DNA from 2 places in the Azoarcus sp. CIB genome. Region 2 is predicted to be linked to the other one. Evidence: predicted binding sites of a transcription regulator. Region 2 holds the regulator's gene; the other holds the start of a gene.
The links. The regulator FNR, encoded in region 2, switches genes on or off when oxygen is low (the NO sensors DNR and NnrR bind a similar motif). The targets are predictions, from matches to a motif close to TTGANCTAGNTCAA.
Positions count from the first base shown of each region.

Region 1: AzCIB_RS08720 (OmpW/AlkL family protein) is a predicted target of FNR. The motif match lies at 1,755-1,768, and genes of this name have one in related genera.

Region 1 covers NZ_CP011072.1:1,967,132-1,970,535, forward strand. The annotation lists gene AzCIB_RS08705 (acyl carrier protein) at 1-142, opposite strand, end outside; gene AzCIB_RS08710 (phosphatase PAP2 family protein) at 236-931, shown strand; gene AzCIB_RS08715 (GNAT family N-acetyltransferase) at 975-1,481, opposite strand; gene AzCIB_RS08720 (OmpW/AlkL family protein) at 1,864-2,541, shown strand; one part of gene prfB (peptide chain release factor 2) at 2,695-2,775, shown strand; one part of gene prfB (peptide chain release factor 2) at 2,777-3,404, shown strand, end outside.
Region 2 covers NZ_CP011072.1:3,466,430-3,469,833, forward strand. The annotation lists gene hemN (oxygen-independent coproporphyrinogen III oxidase) at 1-1,010, opposite strand, end outside; gene fnr (fumarate/nitrate reduction transcriptional regulator Fnr) at 1,144-1,884, shown strand; gene AzCIB_RS15405 (hemerythrin domain-containing protein) at 1,929-2,459, opposite strand; gene AzCIB_RS15410 (SirB2 family protein) at 2,456-2,854, opposite strand; gene AzCIB_RS15415 (NnrS family protein) at 2,860-3,404, opposite strand, start outside.

The sequences.
Region 1 (3,404 bases), 1.5 Mb from region 2:
GGTCCTCGAACGCGAACAACAGTTCGAGCATCATCAGCGAGTCGACGCCGAGGTCGACCAACTGCGCATCTGAAACAACCTTTTCGGAAGCAACGCCGAGGCGCTCGTCGAGAAATTCGCGAATAAGTGCAATTGAATTCATAGGGCGCGAATTTTATATGAAATCAAATGTTTCACCATAGATTCGTCGGCCATTTCCGGTGTTTTCGCCGATGTTTGATACTATCCGGCGGCCATGCCGACACTCCCCGCCCTGCCGCTGGTCGCGGCCCCTCGCCTCGCCTGGTTCCGCCAACTGGCTGCCCGTTTCGCCATTCTCTGGCCACTGAAAGCGGCGGGAACCATGATTTTCATGGTGCTATTCTTCTGGGGCTATTTCACGGTTCTCCGCCATCCGCTGACGGCGCCGACGATGATGCCCCGCCTCGTCGTCGATGAATGGATTCCCTTCACCGCCGCTGCGTTTCCGGTCTACGCAAGCTTGTGGGTGTATGTGTCGCTGCCGCCCGCCTTCATTGGCAGCCTGCGCCCCCTGCTGTGGTTCGGCGCGTGGATCTCGGCGCTGTGCCTGTTCTGCCTTAGCATTTACTGGCTGTTTCCGACCGCGGTGCCGGCGGCGGGCATCGACTGGTCGGCTTATCCGCAGCTGGCCGCGATCAAGAATGTGGACGCGGCCGGCAACGCCTGCCCGTCGCTGCATGTCGCTTCGTCGGTTTTCACGGCGCTGTGGCTCGAGCGCATCGCCCGGGCGGTAGGGGCGCCGGCGGCGCTGCGCTGGGGAAACGCCCTACTCTGCGCGGCAATTGTGTGGTCGACGATGGCCACCCGTCAGCATGTCGTGTTCGATGTCATCGCCGGCATCGTCGTCGGCCTGGCCTTCGCGCTGCCGTCCTTGCGGCATGTGGCGCGGCTGGCGCCGAAAGAGCTCTGAGAATACGGCCTCGCGCAACACTCCAGCGCGGCGTCATCGTGCTTCAGGTGATAGGGACCGGGTGATTCCCGAGCGGCTTCTGCCAGAACAGCGCACTGCCTGCGCGTATATCGAGCGTGTAATCGCGGAAACCGAACTTCGCATAAGCGGCCCGCGCCGCTTCATTCCCGCTGAGCACCTCCAGCGTGATCTTGCAGCATCCCCGGTCTCTGGCCGCGGCTTCCACCGCCTCCAGCAGATGCTGGCTCACACCACGTCCGCGGTACGCCGCGAGAACGACGAAATCGTGGATGTTGATCAGCGGCCTTGCGGCGAAGGTGGAAAACGCTTCGAAGCAATTCGCCAGCCCAATCGCGACGCCATCCGCGTAGGCGATCAGGCTGAAGGCATGCGGCAGGCGTGCGAGCTCGCGCACGACCCTTTCCTTTACCTCGGCCGGCAACGCCTCGCCGCCCCCCATCGGGTCGCGCGCATAGGCGTCGAGTAGCTCGATAATGGCATTTGCATGAACCGGGTCGTGATAATCGGCACGAATGACTTCGATGGACACGTGTATTTTCTCGGACGTTCATTTCGGGCGAAGCACAATCATACCGCGGCGGATTGCTCCTGCTCGCGGACCTGCGCTCCGGCGGCATCCGCATCACCGTTTTCGTATACGCACTGCAGCAAAACCGGGCAGAGTTACACCATGCAGAGAACGAACGGCAGGACCGGGTCAGCGGGCAACGGGTGTCGGCCATGCGGGAACCGGCCGGAAACCCACGGCCCGCCTGCCACAACCCTCGATGGATACAACCCACACTGTAAGCATGGACTTTTTTTGACTTTCGTCAAACATGAGTGAAATTTTTGTGCAACGCACATAGCCACGCCTGAGAAGTGGGTAATATGCCCCACAATTCATTCGCGTCATGCAAGAGGAGTAGCTCATGAAAAAATCGCTCGTCATCGCCTCCCTGCTCGCCCTGGGCACTGCAAGCCCCGTTGCACACGCCTACAAGGCGGGCGACTTCGTTGTCCGCGCAGGTGCGGCGCGGGTAGCCCCGGAAATGGGCGGGTCCGATGTCTCGTCCAGCGCCACCGGCAAGATCGCAGGATCCAATGCCACGGTGAGCGACGATACCCAACTCGGCCTGACGTTCGGTTACATGCTGACCGACCACGTCGGCGTCGAACTGCTCGCCGCCACTCCGTTCAAGCACAGCGTCAGCGTCAAGGGGTTGCCCGCAGGTCTCAACGGCAAGCTCGCCACCATCGAGCAACTGCCGCCGACCGTTACGCTGCAGTACTTCCCGATGGACTCCAGCTCGAAGTGGCAGCCGTACGTCGGCGCCGGCATCAACTACACGACCTTCTTCAATGAAGACCTGACCGACGGGCGCAAGGCCCAGGGCTTTTCCCATCTCGATCGTGAGGACTCCTGGGGTCTCGCCCTGCATGCCGGCATCGACTACATGCTGACCGACAGGGTCGTGCTGAACGCGGCCGTTTGGCGGATCGGTATCGACAGTCATGCCACGGCCCGGCACCCCGTGCTCGGAAAGGTCAAGGTCAGTGTCGAGATCGATCCGTGGGTCTACATGGTTGGCGTCGGTTACAAGTTCTGATCGGAACACCGCATCCGGCATGAGAAACGGCGACCCGCGGGTCGCCGTTTTCATTCTGCGCCACGGGATGCGACGGCCTTCTGCTGGCAAGCGCGCGGCGCGATCCGATCGGGGTATACTTATCGGTTTCCCAGAATTGCCCGGAGCATCGCCATGGAAGCCGAACGCCTCAACGCCCTCGCCCTGAAACTAGACGACCTGCAGGCCCGCGGTCGCGAACTTCGGAGGTATCTTTGACTACGATGAAAAGGCGTCGAAACTCGAAGAAGTAACCCGCGCGCTGGAAGACCCGGCCGTCTGGAACAATGCCGAGAAGGCTCAGGAACTCGGCAAGGAAAAACGTCAACTCGACGATATCGTCGTCAACCTGCGCGATATCGAGCAGTCGTCCACCGACCTCAAAGACCTGTTCGAACTCGCTCAGGCCGAGGACGACGAGGACACCCTGAGCGCCGTTGAAGGCGACCTCGCCCCGCTCGAAGCGAAGGTGCACGCGCTCGAATTCCGCCGGATGTTCTCGAATCCGATGGACCCGAATTCCTGCTTCATCGAAATCCAGGCCGGCGCCGGCGGTACCGAAGCCCAGGACTGGGCGGGCATGCTCGAGCGTATGTACCTGCGCTACTGCGAGCGCAAGGGTTTCGCGGTCGAGCTCATGGAAGAGTCCGAGGGCGAAGTCGCCGGCATCAAGGGCGCCACGATCAAGGTCAGCGGTGAATACGCCTACGGTTTCCTGCGCACCGAAACGGGCATCCACCGCCTCGTGCGCAAGAGTCCGTTCGACTCCAACGCGCGCCGCCACACCAGCTTCTCGTCGGTGTTCGTGTATCCGGAAGTCGACGACTCGATCGAGATCGACATCA
Region 2 (3,404 bases):
TTGCCGATCGCCGAGACCCCGAACGCCATCAGGTCGCACTCGGCCTGCGTTGAATAGCCTTGGAAATTCCGGTGCAGACGCCCTTGGCGCTGGGCGATCGTCAGCTCGTCGTCCGGCTTCGCGAAGTGGTCCATGCCGATATAGACGTAGCCCGCCTCGGTCAGGCGGCGGATCGCCAACTGCAGGATCTGCAGCTTGGTGTCCGACGTCGGCATGTCGTTGATCGCGATGCGACGCTGCGGCTTGAACAGGCCCGGCAGGTGCGCGTAGCTGTACAGGGAGATGCGATCGGGCGACAGCTCCAGCACCTGTTCGAGCGTCCGATTGAAGCTGATGATGTTCTGGCGCGGCAGGCCGTAGATCAGGTCCATGCTGATCGACTTGAAGCCGGTGGCACGAGCTGCGTCGATCACGAGCTTGGTCTCGTCGTAGCTCTGGATGCGGTTGACCGCCTCCTGCACCTCTTCGTTGAAGTCCTGTACACCGACGCTCATGCGGTTGAAGCCGAGGTCGGCAAGCAGCTTCACGGTGTCGAAATCAACCTTGCGCGGATCGACCTCGATCGAGTACTCGCCGTTCGGCACGAGCGTGAAGCGCTTACGCACCGAATCCATGAGCTCGCGCAGCTCGTCGTGCGACAGGAAGGTCGGCGTGCCGCCGCCGAGGTGCAGCTGCGTCACCTGATGGCTCCCACCCAGTGCGGCAGCCTGCATCTCGATTTCCTTGTCGAGATATTTCAGGTACTTGGCGGAGCGCGCATGATCCTTGGTGATGATCTTGTTGCAGGCGCAGTAGTAGCAGATCGTGTTACAGAACGGGATGTGGAAGTATAATGAGAGCGGCTTACTCACGCCCCCGACGCCGCGTTGCGCCAGCCAGTCCCGCAATGCACGGGCATCGAACGCTTCGACGAAGCGATCGGCCGTGGGGTAGGACGTGTAGCGAGGCCCGTTGATGTCGAACCGACGAATCAACTGCTGGTCGAAAACAAGATCTTTCTGACTGGTCATGGTTGTATCGCTTGAGTGCATTCCGTACGATCTCAAAAAGCCGCAGTTTCGTGGTTGACGTGGATCAACGGTCCATTCCGCCGGGCGCCTGCCACTTCTCGGTCGACGTAGAAGGAACAATATTATCGTGCAAATGAAGGCGACGGTGCCGATTACAGTGGCGAGTCTGAAGGTCGCATGCTCCCAGTGCAACCTGGTCGAGTTGTGCCTGCCGTTCGGGATGTCGGAATCGGAAATCGACCGCCTCGACGAACTCGTCGGCGCGCGTCGCAAGATCAAGCGGCAGCAGAATCTGTATCGCGCGGGCGATCCCTTCGAAGCGATCTACGCGATCCGCGCCGGCTCGTTCAAGACCGACGTGCTGCTCGAGGACGGTCGCGAACAGGTCACCGGCTTCCAGATGACCGGCGAAATGCTGGGCCTCGACGGCATCAGCACCGAAACCCATTCGTGCAACGCGATCGCGTTGGAGGACAGCGAAGTCTGCGTGATCGCGTACAGCAAGCTCGAAGAGCTGTCGCGGGTGGTCGAGGGGCTGCAACTGCAGTTCCACAAGGTGATGAGCCGCGAAATCGTGCGTGACCATGGCGTGATGACCCTCCTCGGCTCCATGCGCGCAGAAGAGCGCCTGGCGGCCTTCCTGCTCAACATGTCCCAGCGATTCACGGCGCGCGGCTTCTCTCCGGCGGAGTTCCACCTCCGCATGACCCGCGAGGAGATCGGTTCCTATCTGGGCCTGAAGCTTGAAACGGTGTCTCGCGCCTTTTCGAAGTTCCAGGACGACGGCCTGATCGCGGTGCAGCAGAAGCACATCCGCATCCTGGACATCATCGGCCTGAAGCGGCTGATCCAGCACCCGTCGCCACGCCCCTGAGGGGGGATTTCCCCCTTCGTACGGCCGATCGCCCACGTCGTGGGCTATTGACGCCGCCGCGCGGTCATCGTTCCCGACAGGGCGGCAATATCCTCCTCGGAAAGCAGACCGCGAGCGATCGGCAGCAGATCGCCCTCCTCGCGCTGGATGTGCCGACGGTAGGCGTCGGCAAACGCCTCGACATCTGCAGGCGACAGATCGGCGTTTTCGCCGCCGGCGATGCGCTCGAGCCGTGCCCGCATCCGCGCCCAGCCGGCAAAGAGCTTCTGGTGATCGGCCAGGATCCAGTCGATGAGCGTGCCGAGTTCGGTACGCCGGGCGTCATCGGCACGCGCCCGCAGGACGGGAAAGAGATCGTCCTCTTCGTCCTGATGGTGCTTCACGGCAGCGATGTCGAAGTAGCGCATCACGTTGACTGCCGCCTGCTGCGCCTGCTTGTCCGGGCCATGCTCGGGCAGCCAGGCGGCGAGCCGCGCGAGGGTTGCAAGTTGCGCCTGCAGGCGCTCGTGGCAGGCTTCGAGCATCTCTAGAGGCGTCTCGAAACCCGGGGACGAAGGGATCAGCGAATCGGTCATCGGAACACTCCGGCAAACGCGATGAATCCTGCCGGGTTCTTGCTCAGAGCCACCGACACGATCCATGAAAAGGTTAGCAGGGCCGCGAGCAGCGCCAGCACTCGGACGCGCATGGTGCGCCCCCAGCGCAGCGCGGTCGCGCCGAGAAGAATATAGACGACAAGCGCGACGACCTTTGCGGTGACCCACGGCGCAACGAAGGGGTACTGGCCGCTCATGGTCGCAAGCGTGATCGCGCTGCCGAGAAACACGGTGTCGATGAGGTGCGGCAGGGTGCGCGTGACGCGGTGATCCAGCAGCGGACTGCGCCGCATCATCCAGACGCCCTGCAGCACGAATCCGCTGATGCTCAGGGCCGCGCACAGGATGTGCAGGTGCTTGACCGACAGATACATCGCACTCAGCCCGGGCGTCCATCGCTGCGCGGACGCCAGTAGATCGGCAGGTAGCGCGACGCCCACGCGCCGAACACGCCCAGCCAGCCGAGTACGGCCAGCAGCATGACGAACGCCGTCCAGCCCGCAGGGACGAGTTCCGCGACAATGCGCACGACGACGACCGCTTCGAGGCCGAGGAACAGCACCCAGGTCAGGCGATCCGCAGCGAGCTTGCGCCCCGAGTGCCCGAGAGTCACCCGCGACACCATCGCCATCAGGACGGACCCGAAGAATCCGACGCCCAGCGCATGCAGCGGCGCCATGCCCAGCACGCTATAGCCCAGCAGGGACGCAGCCCCCTGGATGGCGAAGAGCGTCAGCGCGATTCCGAGCCAGAGAAATCCGATGTGCAACATCCCCAGCAGCGGCACTTTCATGGCGGGCACCGGCCTCCACTGCCGCGACAGCCACAGGGCCGCAAAGGCGGCGGGAGCGTCGACGATCCAGCGCAGCGACAGCAATCCCGCCACGTCGAGCGCAGCATGCAGGACGCTTCCGCCGACGACCA